DNA from 2 places in the Variovorax sp. Soil_C_12 genome. Region 2 is predicted to be linked to the other one. Evidence: riboswitches for the same ligand, from Rfam matches in the RefSeq annotation. Region 2 holds a riboswitch; the other holds the start of a gene.
What was found. Region 2 has a riboswitch for glycine ahead of AC3A6X_RS26415 (D-amino acid dehydrogenase). Riboswitches for the same ligand answer to the same signal wherever they lie in the genome.
Positions count from the first base shown of each region.

Region 1 (9,062 bases), on a different contig from region 2:
GCGTGGGCATGGCCGGCCAGCGGGCGCAGATCGTGCACGTGGCCGGTGGTGGCGGGGTACTGCGCCAGCGCGCCGAAGAAATCGCCGCCGGCCATCAGGTGCGGCAGCGTCTCGGAGACGGTGCTGACCTTGACCTCGATGCCCAGCGGTGCGGCGCGCGTCTTGATCACCTCGATGGTCTGCGGATGGCAGTCGCCCGAGACCAGGAACACCTTGCTCTTGCTCTTGACGCTGCGGCGCGCCAGCGTCATCGCCTCGGCCGCGGCGGTGGCCTCGTCGAGCATCGAGGCGTTGGCGATCGCCATGCCGGTCAGGTCGCAGACCATGGTCTGGAAGTTGAGCAGCGCCTCCATGCGGCCCTGCGAGATCTCGGCCTGGTAGGGCGTGTAGGCCGTGTACCAGGCCGGGTTCTCCAGCACGTTGCGCAGGATCACGCCGGGCGTGTGGGTGCCGTAGTAGCCCTGGCCGATGAAGTTCCGCGCCACCTTGTTCTTCGCCGCGATGGCGCGCAGCTCGGCCAACGCGCCGGCTTCGGTCACGGGCGCGGGGAGCTGCATCGGATGGCTGCGGCGGATGGCCGGCGGCACGATGCCGTCGATCAGCTCGGCGCGCGTCTTGGAGCCGACGGCGGCGAGCATGCGCGCCTCGTCCTCGGCCTCGATGCCGATGTGGCGGGCGATGAATTCGCCGGCATTCTCGAGATCGGCGAGGGTGGGCAGGGAGGGCAGGGAGGACTTCGGCATGGAGGGGCTCAGGGGAGGGGGAACAAACGCGGCGGCTGTCCGCTTTTCAGTTCTCTTCGGCGAACTTGTCGTAGGTGGTCTTGTCGAGCAGGGCGTCGAGCTGCGCGGGCTCGGTGATCTTCATCTTGAAGAACCAGCCTTCGCCTTCGGGCGCGCTGTTGGCCAGCGAGGGGTCGGCGCGCAGCGCCTCGTTGACTTCGGTGATCTCGCCCGCGACCGGCATGAAGACGTCGGCCGCAGCCTTAACCGACTCCACCACGCCGGCGACTTCGCCCTGGGCGTAGCCCTGGCCGACCTGCGGCAGGTCGACGAAGACCACGTCGCCCAGCGCGTCCTGGGCGTGCAGCGTGATGCCGACGGTGGCGTTGTCGCCCTCGGCGTTCACCCACTCGTGGTCCTTGGTGTATTTGATGGTCATGGAATGGCTCCTGGGGGAAGAGAAAGGGAAGGAAGAAAGAAAGGAAGAACTAGCCGCGCCAGTAGCGCGCGGGCACGAAGGGCAGGGTGCTGACTTCCATCGGCACCGGCTTGCCGCGCACGATGGCCTGCAGGCGGGTGCCGGGCTCGGCGTAGGCGAGGGCGACATAGCCCATCGCGACGGGCCGGTCGACCGTCGGGCCCAGCAGGCCGCTGGTCACCTGGCCGATGGGCAGGCCCTCGAAGGATTCGAGCAGCGTGCCGTCGCGCACCGGCACGCGCTCCAGCGCCACCAGGCCGACGCGCTTGCGCTTGAGCGTGTCGTGGTCGAGGCGGCCGGCCGTGCCGCTGTCGGCCGTGAGTTGCGCCAGCACCCGCGCCGCGCCGGGAAAGCCGCCCTCGCGCGCGCCGCCGCTGCGGCGCACCTTCTGCATGGCCCAGTTGAGCGAGGCCTCGACCGGGGTGGTCGTGGTGTCGATGTCGTTGCCGTAGAGGCAGAGGCCCGCTTCGAGGCGCAGCGAATTGCGCGCACCCAGGCCGATGGGCTGCACCTCGGGCTGCGTCAGCAGCAGCCGGGCGAGCGCCTCCGCGTCAGGTGCGGCGACCGAGATCTCGAAGCCGTCCTCGCCGGTGTAGCCGCTGCGGGTGGCGAAGGCCGCGATGCCGCCGATCTGCACCTTGCCGCCCGTCATGAAGACGAAGCGCTCGATGCCGGGCGACAGGCGCGCCAGCACGCCCGCGGCCTGCGGGCCCTGCAGCGCGAGCAGGGCGTGGTCGGGCAGGGGCTGCACCTGGCAGCGCTGGCCGATCTTCGCCTGGATGTGGGCGATGTCGGCGGCCTTGCAGGCGCCGTTGACGATCACGAAGATCGAATCGCCGCCCTCGTTGAAGAACATCAGGTCGTCGAGGATGCCGCCCTGGTCGTTCAGCAGCAGGCCGTAGCGCTGCTTGCCGGGCGCCAGGCCGATCACGTCGACCGGCATCAGGGTCTCGAAGGCGGCAGCGGCCTCGGGCCCGACCAGGCGCAGCTGGCCCATGTGCGAGATGTCGAAGAGGCCCGCGGCTGTGCGCGTGTGCTTGTGCTCGGCCATCAGGCCGGCGGGGTACTGCACCGGCATCGAATAGCCCGCGAAGGGCACCATCCGGGCGCCGAGCTCCACATGCAGGTTGTACAGAGGGGTCTTTTGCAGATCGTCGGGAGCAGAGGCCAAGGCACTCTCCATCAGGGGCAGTCCAGATCCATGGCAGCAAAGCCATGGGCCACCCCTGCTGTCCGCTTTACCTGAGAGATTCGCCCCACGATCGGGGTTTGCTCCTTCGGTGGACGGGCTTTGCCAAAAGCAAAGCGCCGCCTCTCTCCAGCAAGGAAACGCCCGAAAGAACGGGCGCCTCGTCAGTCCTTTTGCCTGAGCGTTCGGGCCCGTTCTTCGAGGGGCCCTGCGCCTTCGGCGGCCCCGCGCTGCGGGGCTCTCTCCTGACCGGGTCGAGTGTAAGGGAAACCGCGCCTACGACCGCTCCAGCCGCAGCCGCCGCAGCAGGAATTTCTCCCACAGCTTGTCCGAGAGGAACTGCAGGGAGCGCCGGACGTGCTCGCGCAAGTTGCGGGCATCGTAGGGCGAGCGGATGTCGGCGCCTGCCTGGCGCGCGCGCAGGCTCAGCATGTGTTCCGAGAGACAGCAGCGCGCCTTCATGCGCAGGTCCTCGAAGTTCTCGGTGCCGAGTGGGCTGGCCCTGTGCCATTCGTGGTCCCACTTGAAGCGGCGCCTCTTCTGCTCGCCCTCGCCGTCGTCGCTGATCAGCCAGGCGGACACGAAATCGACATACGCCTCGCCCACGTGGTCGCGGAACACGCCGCGGCCGGGCTCGAACTGCTCGTTCACCAGCGAATCCAGCAGCGCGTTGCCGGGCGAGAGCGTGCCCAGCCGGTGGCGCAGCGTGTTGTTCATCGCGAAGCAGTAGGTCGAGACCCATTCGAGCAGGGGCCCCATGGGGGTCATGGTCGAGCGCGGAAAGTCGTTGATCTCGCCGAAGAGCCAGGGCCCCGGATGCAGGGCGAGCTTGCGGATCTCGCCGCCGAAGCGCTCGAGCCGCCGTTCGCTCCAGGCGTGGTTGAGGGCCACCGTGTCGTTCGAGAAGATCCAGACGTCGGGCTGTTCGCCGCGCGCGAGGAGGGTCTCGATGCCGGTGTCCCAGCCAGAGAATTCGCGGTTGCTGTTGTCGCCGGTGACCACCAGGCCCTGCGCGGAGTCCGAGCCGGTCGCGCTTTCCGCGTGTACGGCGCTGGCGTTGTCGACGATCACGCTGGAGAAGCGGTCGCCATCCTGGGCCAGGCGGATTCGCAGCTTGTCCAGCACCTGGAGCGAACGCTCGCGGTGCTGGTCGCCGAATTCCAAGTGAACGAAACCGTAGCTTGTCATTTGCCTTCAGGGGAGAGAAGAAAAGAGAAGCGGCGGGTTGTCGCCCCATGCGTTCCTCGCCGGTTGCGGCCGCGTGAACATGTTACCGCCTGAATGCGGAAACGGCGACGCTGGCCGCGCGAAGCAGCCGCAACTCCCCAAGCCTATTCAGAAAGAGGGGTGCCGCGTGTCAGCCAAGGCGCCGTACCGGGGCCCATGCTGTAACCCTTGTTTTCAGTGCACGGCCTCCTCGGCCGGCAGCAGGCGCAGGATGCGGTCGCGGATCGAGCCAGCGCGCTCGGCGCCCGCGAGCTTCTCGATTTCGCCCAGCATGGCCTCGGCGACCGACAGCATCGATTCGCGGTCGCGCGACTCGCGCAGGGCCTCGCGGAACTGCCCGGCCAGCACCGGATCGCGGCGCACGAACATGCGCTCGCACAGATCGAAGAGGAACATGCGCGTGGTGGCGAGCGAACGCTTGCCGTCGAAGGTGTCGGCCGAGACCGCCGCCTGCGGGATGGCTTCGGGCGCCTGGCGTGCCGGCGCGGGCACCGCGGATCGCAGGGGCCGCGAGTCCAGCAGGTAGCCTTGCTGCACCAGATGCAGCGCCACGCGGCCGGCCTCGTCGCGGCCGCCGAAGAGCTCGCCGAAATCGGTGACCGAGCGCTGGCCGTCGGCCATCAGCAGCAGGGCGCGCTCGCGCTGGCCCAGGGTGCGGCGGCCCGGCTGCAGTTCCTGGCGCGCTTTCTCGGTCTTGATGAAGAACATGGGGATGCTGTGGCGTTCGGAATCGAAGCGCCGCAGCATCGGCCACGTGCATGACACCCCGGTGAAACCCGAAGGCTCAGGCCCTCATGCGTGAACTACTTCGCATAAACGAGGTCGCGCAGCCCCAAGGAGATGCCCGGCACGTAGGTGATGACCATCAGGCAGGCCAGGATCACCAGCACGAAGGGCACCAGGTGCGTGACGATGCGGTCCAGCGAGATGCGCGCCACCGTGCAGGCCGCGAACAGGTTGACGCCGAAGGGCGGCGTGATCATGCCCAGCGCCAGGTTGACCACCATCACCAGCCCGAAATGCACCGGGTCGATCCCGAAGTGCATCGCCACCGGCGCGAGGATGGGCGCCAGCACGATGATGGCCGCGCTGGTCTCGATGAACATGCCGATGACGAACAGCGCCGCGTTCACGCCCAGCAGGAACATGGCCGGCGACTGCAGCACGGCCTCGAGCCAGTGGCCGATGGCCTCGGGCACGCCGGCGCGCGTGATCAGGAAGGCGAAGAGGCCGGCGTTGGCGATGATGAACATGATCACCGACGACGAGATCACCGACTTGCGCAGCACGGCGTAGAGCTGCGGCAGCTTGATCTCGCGGTAGATGAGCATGCCGACGACGAGCGCATAGAGCACCGCCACCGCCGAGGCCTCCGTCGGCGTGAAGATGCCGCCGTAGATGCCGCCGAGGATGATCACCGGCATCAAGAGCGCCCAGCCCGCGCGCCAGGTGGCGACGCCCACGCCCAGGCGCCCGTCGCCGTCGTTCTTGCCCAGGCCCTTGACCTTGCAGTAGACGTAGACGAAGGCCATGAGCGCCAGGCTGATCAGGATGCCCGGGCCGAAGCCGGCGATGAAGAGCTCGCCGATCGACACCTCGGCGCTCACGCCGTAGAGGATCATCGGGATCGAGGGCGGGATGATCACGCCCAGCTCCGCGCTCGTGGCCTGCAGCGCCGCCGCGTAGCTGGTGGGGTAGCCGTGCTTGATCAGCGCCGGGATCAGGATGGCGCCGATGGCGAAGGTGGTGGCCACCGAGGAGCCCGACACCGCCGCGAAGATCATGCAGGTGAGCACGCAGGTCATGGGCAGCCCGCCCTGCACGCCGCCCACCAGGCTCTTGGCGAATTCCACCAGCCGGCGCGAGATGCCGCCGGTTTCCATCAGGTTGCCGGCCAGGATGAAGAAGGGGATGGCCGCGAGCGGAAACTTGTTGATCGCGTTGAACATCTCCTTGACGGAAATCAGCATGTTGGCGTTCGAGGCCTGGATGCCGACCACGGAGGCCAGGCCGATCGAGACCGCGACGGAGATGGTGAGTGCGAAGCACACCACCATCGTGGTGACCATGATCGGGGTCATTGCGCTGTCTCCAACTCTTGCCGCTGCGGGTCGAGCAGGTTGCCTACGATCCCGATCACGCTGAACAAGCCGCCGATGGGCATCGCCACATAAGCCCAGAACATCGACACCGATTCGAGCCCCGCCATCGACTGCACGCCGCCGCGCTTCGCGTAGTCCCAGCCCCACCACACGATGACGCCGATCAGCGTCAGCGCGGCCAGGCACACCAGCCAGTCGAGCACGCGCCGCATCTTCGGCGGGCTCCAGCGGTACAGCACGTCGACGCTGACCATCGCACCCTGGCGGAAAGCGGTGGGGATGCCCATGAAGACCATCCAGATCAAGCTCACGCGGATCAGGATCTCCGACCATTCCGCCGGCTGCTCGAGCACGAAGCGCGTGACGATCTGGAACACGCCGAGCGCCGAGGCGATCACGAGCATGAGGCAGGCGACGGCCATGGACAGCGAGTTGGTCCAATGGTCGAGCCGGAGGAAGGCGGATTTCATGAGCGAGGCATGCAAAGGTCGATAAAAAACGCCCGCCAGCCGGTGCTGCGCGGGCGTGCGCCGCGGGTCATCGCGGCAGCGGGATCACTGGAAGTTGCGGATCTTGTCGATGTTGGCCTTGCCGAACTGCTTCTCGAACTCGGCGTTGACCGGCGCCAGGGTGCTGACGAACTTGCTCTTGTCCACGTTCTCGATCACGGTCATGCCCTGGGCGCGCAGCTCCTTCACGCCGTTGGCGTCGTCCTGGTCGACGCGGTCGCGGTTCACCTTCGCCGCCACCTTGGCGGCTTCGAGGAAGGCGGTCTTGTCGGCGGCGCTGAGCTTGTCGAAGGCGGCCTTGTTCATCAGGAAGATGCAGGGCGAGTAGACATGGCCGGTCAGCGACAGGTGCTTCTGCACCTGCGAGAACTTGGCCGCCATGATCACCGACAGCGGGTTCTCCTGGCCGTCGACCGTGCCCTGCTGCAGCGCGGTGAACACTTCCGGGAAGGCCATCGGCGTGGTGATGATGCCCAGGCCCTTGTAGGCCGCGATGTGCACCGGGTTCTCCATGGTGCGCATCTTCAGCCCCTTGAGGTCTTCCGGTGCCTTGACGTCGCGCTTGCTGTTGGTCATGTGGCGGAAGCCGTTCTCGGCCCAGGCCAGGGCCTTGAAGCCCTTGGCGTCGAACTTGGTCAGCAGCTCCTGGCCGATCGGCCCGTCGAGCACCGCGCGCGCATGGGCCTTGTCGCGGAACAGGAAGGGCACATCGAGGATCTTGGCCTCGGGCACGAAATTGGGCACCGGGCCGGTGGAGGAGAAGGCCAGCTCCTGGGTGCCGAGCTGCACCGCCTCGATCGACTCGCGCTCGCCGCCCAGCGAGCCGTTGTAGAAGGTCTCGATCTTGTAGCGGCCGTTGGTGCGGGTCGCCACTTCCTTGGCGAAGGCGTCGATGGCGACGCCCTGGTGCGAGTTCTGCGCGGTCGAGATGCTGATCTTCATGGCCGTCTGCGCAAAAGCCGCGCACGCCATGCCGAGGCCGAGGACGAGGCCGGCGGCCAGTCGGTTCAACTTCATTGGGAGTCTCCTGTCGATGTGACGTTTTGCAAACGTATGACTATGCATTGGCCGGCAGCTTCACGGCGTCGGGATTTTCACGGACGTAGTCGCGGATCACGTCCTCGAAGCTCGCATCGGGCAAGAGGCCCAGGCCGCGCGCGCGCCGAGCCTCGATGCGGCCCGGCCAGGTCTTCACGATGCGCTGGATCGCCGGATCGGGCGTGCGGTCGAGCAGGGCGGTGGCGGCCTTGCCGGCCACACGTTCGAGCGCTGCGGCCATGCCGCCTACCGTGAGGCTCAGCGAGGGCAGGTTGAGCGCGGTGCGCGGGCCCCATTGCGCATCGCTGGCCTCCGCGGCGCGGACGATGCCTTCGACGGTGCGCGCCGGGGAGGCCAGCGCCACCAGCGTCTCGTCGGGCACCGGGCAGGCCGCGCGGATGCCGGCGAGCGGCTCGCGGATCATGCCGCTGAAGAAGCCCGAAGCCGCGCCGTTGGGTAGGCCGGGGCGCACGCTCACCGTCATCAGCCGCACGCTGCGGCCGCGGATGAAGCCCTTGCGCGTGTAGTCGGCCACGAGTTGCTCGCCGATGAACTTCTGGATGCCGTAGCTGGTCTGCGGCGTGGGCAGCGTGTTGTCGTCGATGATCTCGGGCAGCGGCTGCTCGGGCGAATTGCCGAAGACCGCGAGGGAGCTGGAGAACACCAGCACCGGGGCGGTGCCGGCGGCGCGCAGGCGTTCGAGCAGGGCGTTGGTGGCGCCGAAGTTGCTGCGCATGCCGAGGTCGAAGTCGGCCTCGCATTCGCCGCTGACCGCGGCGGCGAGGTGGAAGACGGCGTTCGCCTCGGCCCAGTAGGCGGCGTCGGCGTCGGCCAACTGGGCGTTGAGGTCGCCGACGACGGCGGCGATGCGGGAGTCGGCCGCGAGATCGGCCGGGGGCGCCGCGCGGTCGACCAGGGTGATGCGTTCGATGGGCTGGGGCGCGGCGCCAGCCAGTGCGAGGCTGCCTTGCGCGAGCAGCGTGCGCGCCAGGCGTGCGCCCAGAAATCCGGCGCCGCCGGTGATGACGATGTGCATGGTGTCTCCTTCGGGTTGGTCAGTCTATCTCCGCCTTTGCTCCCTCCCCTTCGGGGAGGGGGTAAGACATGGTGCAATGCCTTCTCGAGCAAGACCTTCCTGCGCCCCATGAACCTGCGATTCGTCGAAGCCTTCCACTGGGCCGTCGCCCTCAAGAGCGTCACGCGCGCGGCCGAAAAGCTTCACCTCACCCAGTCGGCCCTGTCCAGCCGCATCGCAGCCCTCGAGCGCGAGCTGGGCGTGCTGCTGCTCGACCGGCGCGACAAGCAGTTCCGCCTCACCGTCGCCGGCCAGCGCTTCCATGCCTTCGCCCAGCGCCTGCTCGAAATGCAGATGCACATCAAGGCCGAGATGGGCTCCGGCGCGGTGCGCGCGACCGTGCTGCGCGTGGGCGCGATCGAGTCGGTGATCCACAGCTGGCTCACCGGCTGGCTCAAGCACATGCAGGCGACCTACCCCGATTTCGAGCTGGAGCTCACGGTCGAGACCACGCCGGTGCTGGTCGACCAGCTGCAGCGCGGCAAGCAGGACCTGATCTTCGCCGCGCTGCCGGCCGCCGGCGACGGGGTGCGAACGCGCGCGGTGCCGCCGATGCCGATGTGCTTCGTCGGCCACCGCGAGCTGCACCTGCGGCGGCGCTACAAGCTGCACGACCTGCTCGCGCTGGACCTGCTCACCTTCCAGCGCGGCTCGCAGCCGCACGTGGCGCTGCTGGAGCTGTTCCGCGACGCGGGCAGCCCCGCGCCGCGCGTGCATGCCAT
Region 1 is NZ_JBDGIO010000005.1:356,156-365,217, reverse strand. It holds gene gcvP (aminomethyl-transferring glycine dehydrogenase) at 1-743, opposite strand, end outside; gene gcvH (glycine cleavage system protein GcvH) at 790-1,161, opposite strand; gene gcvT (glycine cleavage system aminomethyltransferase GcvT) at 1,211-2,383, opposite strand; glycine riboswitch at 2,420-2,532, opposite strand; glycine riboswitch at 2,549-2,647, opposite strand; gene AC3A6X_RS16475 (hypothetical protein) at 2,666-3,577, opposite strand; gene AC3A6X_RS16470 (hypothetical protein) at 3,791-4,363, opposite strand; gene AC3A6X_RS16465 (TRAP transporter large permease) at 4,420-5,697, opposite strand; gene AC3A6X_RS16460 (TRAP transporter small permease) at 5,694-6,188, opposite strand; gene AC3A6X_RS16455 (TRAP transporter substrate-binding protein) at 6,273-7,244, opposite strand; gene denD (D-erythronate dehydrogenase) at 7,285-8,301, opposite strand; gene AC3A6X_RS16445 (LysR family transcriptional regulator) at 8,410-9,062, shown strand, end outside.
Region 1: another riboswitch for glycine. It lies ahead of gcvT (glycine cleavage system aminomethyltransferase GcvT); the one in region 2 lies ahead of AC3A6X_RS26415 (D-amino acid dehydrogenase).

Region 2 (9,062 bases):
GGCACGCTGCAGGACCAGGATGGCACCGGCTGGAACACGCTGGCCGCCAAAGGCACCTGGCGACCGCAGGGCGTGGGCGGCGCGCACATCGTCGACTTCGGCGTCGGCCGCGATGCGTACAAGCTGGCCATCGCGAAGAACAACGTGTTGGGCAGCTGGCTGGACGGGCCGGCCGTGCCCCGGTCCGTCGTCAGCAATGTCGGCGGCCGCACGCAGACGCAGAGCGCCTGGGTGCAGGACAGCTGGGGCTTCGCGCCGCAATGGAAGGCCGTGCTCGGCCTGCGCTACGAGCACTGGCAGGCCAAGGACGGCTTCACCGCCACGGCGGTCAGCTCGCAGGTCTACCCCGCGCGCAGCGAATCGGATCTGTCGCCCAAGGCCGCGCTCGCATACCAGTTGACGAAGGACACGGTGCTCAAGGCCTCAGTGGGACGCGCAGTGCGCTACCCGACCGTGGGCGAGCTCTACGGCGCGACCTCGGGCGGGACGCTGTCCTTCATCAACGACCCGAACCTGAAGCCCGAGAAATCGTGGACCGGCGAGCTCTCGGCCGAGAAGGACCTGGGCAACGGCCTGGCGCGCGCCACGCTGTTCCACGAGACCACCAAGGACGCGCTCTACAACCAGCTCATCCCGAACTCGACCGTTTCGCGCGTGCAGAACGTCGACAAGGTGCGCACCACCGGCCTGGAGCTTTCCTACACCGGCCAGGACGTGTTCGCCGAAGGACTGGAGCTCGGCAGCAGCCTGACCTACGCCGTTTCGAAGATCGTGGCCAACGCCGCCTTCCCGGCCAGCGTGGGCAAGTGGCAGCCGCGCGTGCCGCGCTGGCGCTCCACGGTCTACGCCACGTACAAGCCCGATGCGCGCTGGGCCTTCACCGTGGCGGCGCGCTACAGCGGGCGCCAGTACTCGAACCTGGACAACAGCGACGTCAACGCCAATGCCTACTTCGGCGCCAGCAAGTACTTCACCGTCGACCTGCGCGTGGTCTTGCGCATCGACAAGCGCTGGTCGGCCGCCTTCGGCATCGACAACGCCAACAACGAGCAGTACTGGAATTTCCACCCCTACCCCCAGCGCACCTACAGCGCTGAACTCCGCTTCGACCTTTGATTCACACTTCGCCAAGGAGCCATGCCATGAATTACAAGCTACTTCTTCGCCGGCGCGTCGCCGCCGCCCTCCTGCTGGCAGCCGCCGGCAGCGTCCTGGCCCAGGCGCCCGCGCCCGGCGCCGCCGCAGTCGATGTGCGAGATGCCTGGGTCCGCGCCTCGGTGCCCGGCCAGAGCGGCACCGGCGCCTTCATGAAGCTCAACGCACCTGCGGGCGCGCGCCTGGTCGGCGCTTCCACGCCCGTGGCCGGCGTGGCCGAGGTTCACGAGATGAAGATGGAAGGCGACACCATGCGCATGCGTGCGGTGGAGGGCGGGCTCGCGCTGCCCGCCCGGCAGACCGTCGAGCTCAAGCCCGGCGGCTATCACCTGATGCTCATGGATCTGAAACAGCCCCTGGCCAAGGACAGCACCGTGCCGCTGACGCTGCGCTTCGAGGATGCCAAGGGGCAGAAGAGCACGCTCGACCTGAAGGTGCCGGTGCTGGCCGGTCCCGTCGCGCCCGCGGGCGGTGCGCACAAGCACTGAGAGGCCCCAGGGCCCTGCGCATGGAGTAAGCTGCCCGGACACAAAAACCCCCTCGCAGGAGACCGCCCATGAGCGACGCCAAGCCCTTCGCCTTCAGCCAGTTCGTTCCGGGATTCGACTTTCTCCAGAGTCTTGCGGGCGGCGCGTCGGGCGGGACCAGCGCGGTGCCCGGCATGCCCAGCCTGTCGAGCTGGGTGGCGCCGACGCTCAGCATCGAGGAGGTCGACAAGCGCATCCAGGAGCTCAAGACCGTGCAGTACTGGCTGGAGCAGAACGGCCATGCGCTCAAGGCCACCATCCAGGCGCTGGAGGTGCAGAAGATGACGCTGTCGACCCTGCGCGGCATGAACCTGCGCATGGAAGACCTGGCCAATGCCTTCACCCGGTCGGCCGCGACGCCGCCGGCCCCGGCCGCCTCGGCGGCACCCGCACCCCGCGCGCATGCCCCGGCGCCCGAGCCCGAGCCCGAATCCGAACCCGAAGAAGCCGCCGAGCCGGAGGAGGCGGCCGAAGTGCCGGCGCCCAAGCGCGCCGCCAAGGCCAAGGCATCCAACGGCGCCGCCGCGCCGGAGGCCGCCAATGGCGGCGTGGTGGACCCGCTTCAGTGGTGGGGCGCGCTCACGCAGCAGTTCCAGCAGATCGCCAGCTCGGCCCTGAAGGACGCCTCGCAGATGAAGATGCCCGCCGCGGCCCAGCCGCTGGCCGCGGCGGTCGGCCAGGCCATGGGCGCGCCCGCGCGCGCGCCGGCACGCAAGGCGGCCACTGCCGCGAAGAAGGCGCCGGCCGCGGCCAAGAAGACGACGAGCGCCAAGCGAACGCGCGAGCGCTGATTTCCAACCACGTTGCCGGGGAGTCCGAGTCCATGAAGCTGTTTCCCACGGGCCACGCCACCCATCCCCAATGGCGCATGGCAGCCGGGCTCGTGCTCGCGCAACTGCGGGCGCAGATGGCGCTGCCGGACTATGCGCACTCGCCCACGCTGGGCCTGCTCTACATCACCGACCACTACGCGACCGAGGCGCAGGAGATCCTCGACCACCTGGGCGCCGAGCTGCCCGAGATCACCGACTGGTCGGGCACGGTCGGCATCGGCGTCTCGGCCAACAACGCCGAGTACATCGACGAGCCGGCGCTGTCCGTCATGCTGTGCATGCTTCCGAGCGATCAGTACCGCGTGTTCTCGGGCGTGGCCCCGCTGGCCGGCTCGGAGATGAGCGGCTTCGCGGCCCACACGGCGCTGGTGCATGCCGACCCGGGCACGCCGGACCTCACCGAGCTGGTCGCCGAGATGGCCGGACGCACCGACACCGGCTACCTCTTCGGCGGCCTGTCCTCGGGCCGTGGCGACGCCCTGCAGTTCGCCATCGGCGGCAACGGCAACATCCGCGGCCATGGCGCCGCGGGCGGCGTGTTCTCGGGGGGCCTGTCTGGCGTGGTCTTCGGCGAGGGCGTTCGGCTGGTGTCGCGCGTCACCCAGGGCTGCCAGCCGGTGTCGCGCGAGCGCGAGATCACCGAGGCCGAGGGCAACCTGCTGCTCAGCCTCGACGGCGAGCCGGCGCTGGACGTGCTGCTGGCCGAACTGCGCGTCTCGCTGGAAGCGCCGCAGGAAGCGATCGAGGCGGTGCGCGGCACGCTGGTCGGCCTGGTCAACGCGGGCAGCGACGGCATCCGGCGCACCGGCGACCTGGGGGCCGACGTGCTGGTGCGCCACATCATCGGCCTCGACCCCACGCGCCGCGGCATCGCGATCGCCGACGTGGCCGAGGCCGGCATGCGCATGAGCTTCGTGCGCCGCAACGCGCAGGCCGCGCGCGCCGACCTGATGCGCATCTGCGCCGAGATCCGCGAGGAGCTCGAGCCCCAGGAGCAGACGCTCGCCACCGCGCGCGCCGTGGCGGCCGGCGAGGCCGAGGCTGCGCCCCATCCGGCGCGCCGCATCGCGGGCGCGGTGTACGTGAGCTGCTCGGGGCGGGGTGGCCCGCACTTCGGCGCGCCCGGCGCGGAGCTGCAGATCGTGCGCCATGCGCTGGGCGACGTGCCGCTGGTCGGCTTCTTCGCCGCGGGCGAGATCGCGCGGCACCACCTGTATGGCTATACGGGCGTGCTGACCGTGTTTGCGGCGAACGATTAGCGCAGAAATCGCTCGGCCAAGAGCACCCAGTAGGCCGCGCCGATCGCCACGTTGCCGTCGTTGAAGTCGTAGCCGGGGTTGTGCACCATGCAGGCGCCGTGGCTGTCGCCTTCGCCGTTGCCGATCAGGAGGTAGCTGCCGGGCACGCGCTCCAGCATGAAGGCGAAGTCCTCGCTGCCGGGCAGCGCCGGGCCCTGCAGCGTGACGCGCTCGGGGCCCAGCAGTTCCAGCGCCACCTCGCGCGCGAAGGCGGTTTCTTCTGGCGTGTTGACCAGCACGGCATAGCCGGGGCGCCAGTCGATCTGCGCCTTGATGCCGAAGCTCTCGGCCTGCGCCGCGATCAGGGCCTTGATGCGCTCCTCGAGCCTGATGCGTACCTCGCGGTCGAGCGCGCGCACGCTGAGCTCCAGCGTGGCGCTCTGCGGGATCACGTTGTTGGCCTTGCCGGCATGCACCGCGCCCACCGTCACCACCGCCATCTGCAGCGGATCGATGTTGCGAGACACGATGGTCTGCAGCGCCATCACGATGCTCGCCGCCGCCACGATCGAGTCGGCCGTGCGATGCGGCATCGCGCCGTGGCCGCCGACGCCGGTGAGCGTGACGGTGGCGTAGTCGGAGGAGGCCATCGCCGGCCCTTCGCGCAGCGCCAGCCGGCCCTGCGGCAGGCCGGGCATGTTGTGCATCGCGAAGATGGCGTCGCAGGGGTACTTGTCGAACAGGCCCTGCTCCATCATGCGCACGGCGCCGCCGCCGCCTTCCTCGGCCGGCTGGAAGATCAGGTTCAGCGTCCCGGAAAAGCGCCCGCGCTCGGCCAGGTGGTGCGCGGCGGCGAGCAGCATCGCGGTGTGGCCGTCATGGCCGCAGGCATGCATCACGCCGGTGTGGCTGCTGGCGTAGGCGAGGCCCGTCGCCTCGTCGATGGGCAGGGCGTCCATGTCGGCGCGCAGGCCCAGGCGGCGTTCGCCGTCGCCGCGCACCAGCCGTCCGACCACGCCGGTGCCGCCGAGGCCGCGCTCGACCTGGTAGCCCCAGGCCTCCAGCCGCTCGGCCACCAGCGCCGAGGTGCGGTGCTCGTCGAAGGCGAGCTCGGGATGGCGGTGGATGTCGCGGCGGATGTCGATGAAGGCATCGGCCTGCGCGTGCAGGTCTTCGAGGAGCGTGCTCATGATTCGGCTTATTGGGGTTGCAGGTGGATGGACTTGGCGATGTCCCGGTAGCGCGCGGTCTCGGCTTCGAAGAACTTCGCCGATTCGGCCAGCGACATGGGCGGCGAGGCGACCTGCGTCTGGGCCGCGAGTTGCGTGCGCACGCCCGGGTCCTTCAGGGTCGCGCCGATGGCCTTGTGCAGTTTCTGCACGACGTCCTCCGGCGCGTTCTTCGGCACCATGAAGCCGCTCCAGATCTTGTAGGTCAAATTCTTCAGCTCCTTGCCTTCACTCGCAGTGGGCACGTTCTTCAGCAACTCGGAGCGCTGCGCGCCCAGCTGGCCGATGACCTTGAGCCGGCCCTGCTCGGCCAGCGCGCCCATGGCCGCGCTGTAGACCAGCACGGCAAAGTCCACCTGCCCGCCGCCGAGGTCCTGCAGCAGCGGCGCATTGCCCTTGTAGGGCGCGTGCATCAGCTTGATGCCGGCATCCTGCTGCACCTTCTCCAGGATCAGGTGGTAGAGCGAGCCGACGCCCACGCTGCCGTAGGACAACGGCTGGTCGGTCGATTTGCGGGCCAGCGCGATCAGCTCGTCCACGCTGTTGGCGGGCAGGTCCTTGCGGGCGACGAAGACCATCACCGCATCGGCCACCGGATGCACCAGGCGAAAGTCCTCGGTCTTGAGCTTCACGGCCGCGTTGGCCAGCGGCGAGAGGATCACCTCGTTGGCAGAGCCCTGGAAGATGTAGTGGCCATCGGCCGGCGCCGCCAGCACCTTCTGTGCCGCCATCGCGCCGCTGACGCCGCCCAGGTTCTCGACCAGCACCTGCTGGCCCAGCTCCTTGCCCAACGGGGTGGCAAAGATGCGCGCCAAGGCGTCCGAAGGCCCGCCGGCAGGATAGGGGACCATCAGGGTGACGGGCTTGGCGGGGTAGCTCTGGGCGAAGGCCGTGCCCGCGGCCAGCAACAGGCCACAGGCGAGGAGATGTGAACGCTGGAAGAACGATGTCATCGGGGGACTCCGGGTGGGGCGCCGGCGCGATTGCCGGATGCGGATGAATGCTAGGAGCGGCCACTGCTAACGTCCAATGCATTGTTGGCTGCATTAGCATGAGTTCAATGCAGCTATCCCGCAGGCCTTCGCCATGACGCTGGTCCAACTCAGGCATCTGATCTCGCTGGCCCGCACGGGCTCCTTCAGCAAGTCCGCGCAGGCCTTGCACCTGACCCAGCCGGCCCTGAGCCGCAGCATCCGTGCGCTGGAGGACGAGCTGGGCATGCCGCTGTTCGACCGCGTGGGCCGCAGCAACGAGCTCACCGCCTTCGGCCGCGAGGTGCTGGACCGCTCGCGCCACCTGGTCTTCGAGGCTGACGAGCTGCGCGACAGCGGCCGGCGGCTGCGCGAAGGGGAGGGCGGCACGGTGCGCATCGGCATGGGCTCCGGGCCGGGGGCGATGCTGATGACGCCCTTCCTCATGCACATGGCGAAGCACCACCCGCGGATGCGCGTGGCGGTGGCGCGCGGCGGCACCGATCTGCTCGTGCAGTCGCTGCGCGAGCGCACCCTGGATGCGCTGGTGGTCGATGCGCGCTCGCTGGAGCCGGCGCCCGACCTCGAGCTCGGCCTGGTGCGCGAGATGCGCGGTACCTTCCTGTGCCGCCGCGGCCATCCGCTCGCGCGGCTGCGTGCCGTGGCTTTCGAGGCGGTGCAGCGCTACCCGATCGCTTCCACACCGCTGAGCGACGAGGTGGCGCGCACCCTGGTCGAGGCCTACGGGCCGCAGGCGCATCCCGCGCACTGCGTGACGCTGCAATGCGAGGAGGTCCCCAGCCTGGTGGAGGTGGTGCGCCAGAGCGACGCCGTGCTGCTGGCGATTCGCGCGGCGGCACCCGGCCTCGTCGAGCTGAAGATGGATCCGCCGCTCGACGGCGTGGCGCGCTTCGGCCTCGTGACCCTGCGCCGGCGCACCGAGGCGCCGGCGCTGGTCATCCTGCGCACGCTGATGCAGGCGCTGATGCGCGACTGAGGCTCAGGCGCCGGCAAAGGCGAAGTCGACCTCCGGCTTCAGCCCGCTCACGATGCGCGCGATCGAATGGCCCGAGCCGCAGGCGTGGGTCCAGCCCAGCGTGCCGTGGCCGGTGTTAAGGAACAGGTTGGGCAGGCGCGTGCGGCCGATCAGCGGCACGTTGCTCGGCGTTGCGGGGCGCAGACCGGTCCAGAACTGCGCGCGCGTCGTGTCGCCGGCACCGGGGAAGAGCTCTTCCACGCGCCGCACGATGGCTTCGCAGCGCACGCGATTGAGGTCGCGGTCGTAGCCGTTGAGCTCGGCCGTGCCCGCGATGCGCAGCCGGTCGCCGCTTTCCGAGGTGTAGCGCGAGAAGACCAGCTTGTATTCGTCGTCGGTCAGCGAGACCTGGTGCGCCTTCGAGGCGTCCTTCACCGGCAGCGTGACCGAGTAGCCCTTGGCCGGGTAGATCGGCAGCCGGATGCCCAGCGGCGCGGCGTACAGCGGCGACAGCGAGCCCATCGCCAGCACGACGGCGTCGCCGCGGATGCGCTGGAAGCGGCCCTCGCTGTCGGTGGCCTCCACGTGGTCGATGCGCCCGCCCGCCTCGCGCAGCGCGGTGACGGTGTGGCTCATGAGGAACTGCACGCCGTCCGCCACGGCCAGCGCGACCAGCTCGCGCGCGAAGCGGTTCGCATCGCCCGACTCGTCCTCGGCCGTGTAGGTGGCGCCGGCCAGCTGGGGCCGGATGTGGGCCAGCGCCGGCTCGATGCGCACCGCCTCGTCGGCCGAGACCACGCGGCGCTCGCAGCCGAGGGCCCGCATCTGCTCGGCCGGCTTGAGTGCGCCGTCGAACTCCTTCTGCGTCGTGTAGAAGTGCAGGATGCCCTGGGTGCGCTGCTCGTACTGCAGTCCCTTGTCGCGGCGCAGCTGCTGCAGCAGCTCGCGGCTGTAGGTGCCCAGGCGCACGATCTGCTCGATGTTGCGCCGGGTGCGCGCCGGCGTGCATTCGCGCAGGAAGGCCAGGCCCCAGAGCCACTGGCGCAGGTCGCCGCGCAGGCGGAAGAGCAGCGGCGCATCCTCCTTGCCCAGCCATTGCAGCAGCTTGAGCGGTGCGCCGGGATTGGCCCAGGGCTCGGCATGGCTCACCGAGATCTGGCCGCCGTTGGCGAAGCTGGTTTCGGCGGCCGCCGTGGCCTGCCGGTCGATCACGGTCACGTCGTGGCCGAGTTGGCGGAGGTAATAGGCCGAGGTGACGCCGAGCAGGCCGGCGCCAAGAACGATCACGCGCATTGCAGGAACCTTTCAGGTTGCAACGCTCGGACGCGACGAAAGCAATGGAAGCTCGTGAAGAAGAAAAAGCAACCGGCGCACGCGTCCGAGTTGCCGCTCCCCCTGTCCTCGGTACCTGAGAGATTCATCCGCTGCGCCCGCAGCGGACTTGCTCCTTCGGTGCGTCGCGTGGTGCGACGGCTCTCCAGACGGCTTTGACAGTTGGTGCAGTACAGGCCCTTGGTTGCGAGCCGACCTGAGCGTTTATGGGAGTTTGCGCCTTCGGTGGGGCCGCCTCGCAGCGGCCCGCTCTCCTGCAGTGGGGCGGATTGTAGGCGGCCCGGCCCGTGTCACCAAGCGCGGTCGCCGGGGCCCTGACCCGCCTCGATCTCGATCGCCTCAGGCCCGCCGAAGCCGCGTGAAGAGCTCGAACTCCCAGTTGCGCATACCCAGCAGCAGCGTGTAGCCCTCACGCTCCTTGGGCGAGAGCTTCTGGTCGGTCTGGTGCTGCTGCGCGAAATCCTGGGCCACGCGCTGCAGGCGGTCGAGGAAGGCCGGGGCCAAGCCCTTGCTGATCGAACCATGCACCAGCAGCAGGCCCTCGGCCGGCCCGTCGAAGCCGCCGCGGTAGTAGTCCAGCACCACGTTTTCGCGGAAGAAGTCCATCACCGGCCCATGCGGGCGCCAGCGGAAGGTCTTGGCGAGCTTGAGCCGGTAGCGGTTGAGCGGTCGCAGCTCGATGATGCCGATGCGGTCCAGCTGCGCCAGGTAGCCGATGCATTCGGCCTCGCTGATCCGGTAAGCGGCCACGATCTGCTCCAGCGTCCACTGGCTCAGCACGCAGATGGCCAGCAGCAGCAG
Region 2 is NZ_JBDGIO010000012.1:49,847-58,908, reverse strand. It holds gene AC3A6X_RS26450 (TonB-dependent receptor) at 1-1,116, shown strand, start outside; gene AC3A6X_RS26445 (copper chaperone PCu(A)C) at 1,143-1,643, shown strand; gene AC3A6X_RS26440 (PhaM family polyhydroxyalkanoate granule multifunctional regulatory protein) at 1,712-2,473, shown strand; gene AC3A6X_RS26435 (FIST signal transduction protein) at 2,506-3,774, shown strand; gene AC3A6X_RS26430 (M20 aminoacylase family protein) at 3,771-4,943, opposite strand; gene AC3A6X_RS26425 (tripartite tricarboxylate transporter substrate binding protein) at 4,952-5,935, opposite strand; gene AC3A6X_RS26420 (LysR family transcriptional regulator) at 6,069-6,950, shown strand; gene AC3A6X_RS26415 (D-amino acid dehydrogenase) at 6,954-8,222, opposite strand; glycine riboswitch at 8,315-8,420, opposite strand; glycine riboswitch at 8,425-8,528, opposite strand; gene AC3A6X_RS26410 (helix-turn-helix domain-containing protein) at 8,601-9,062, opposite strand, start outside.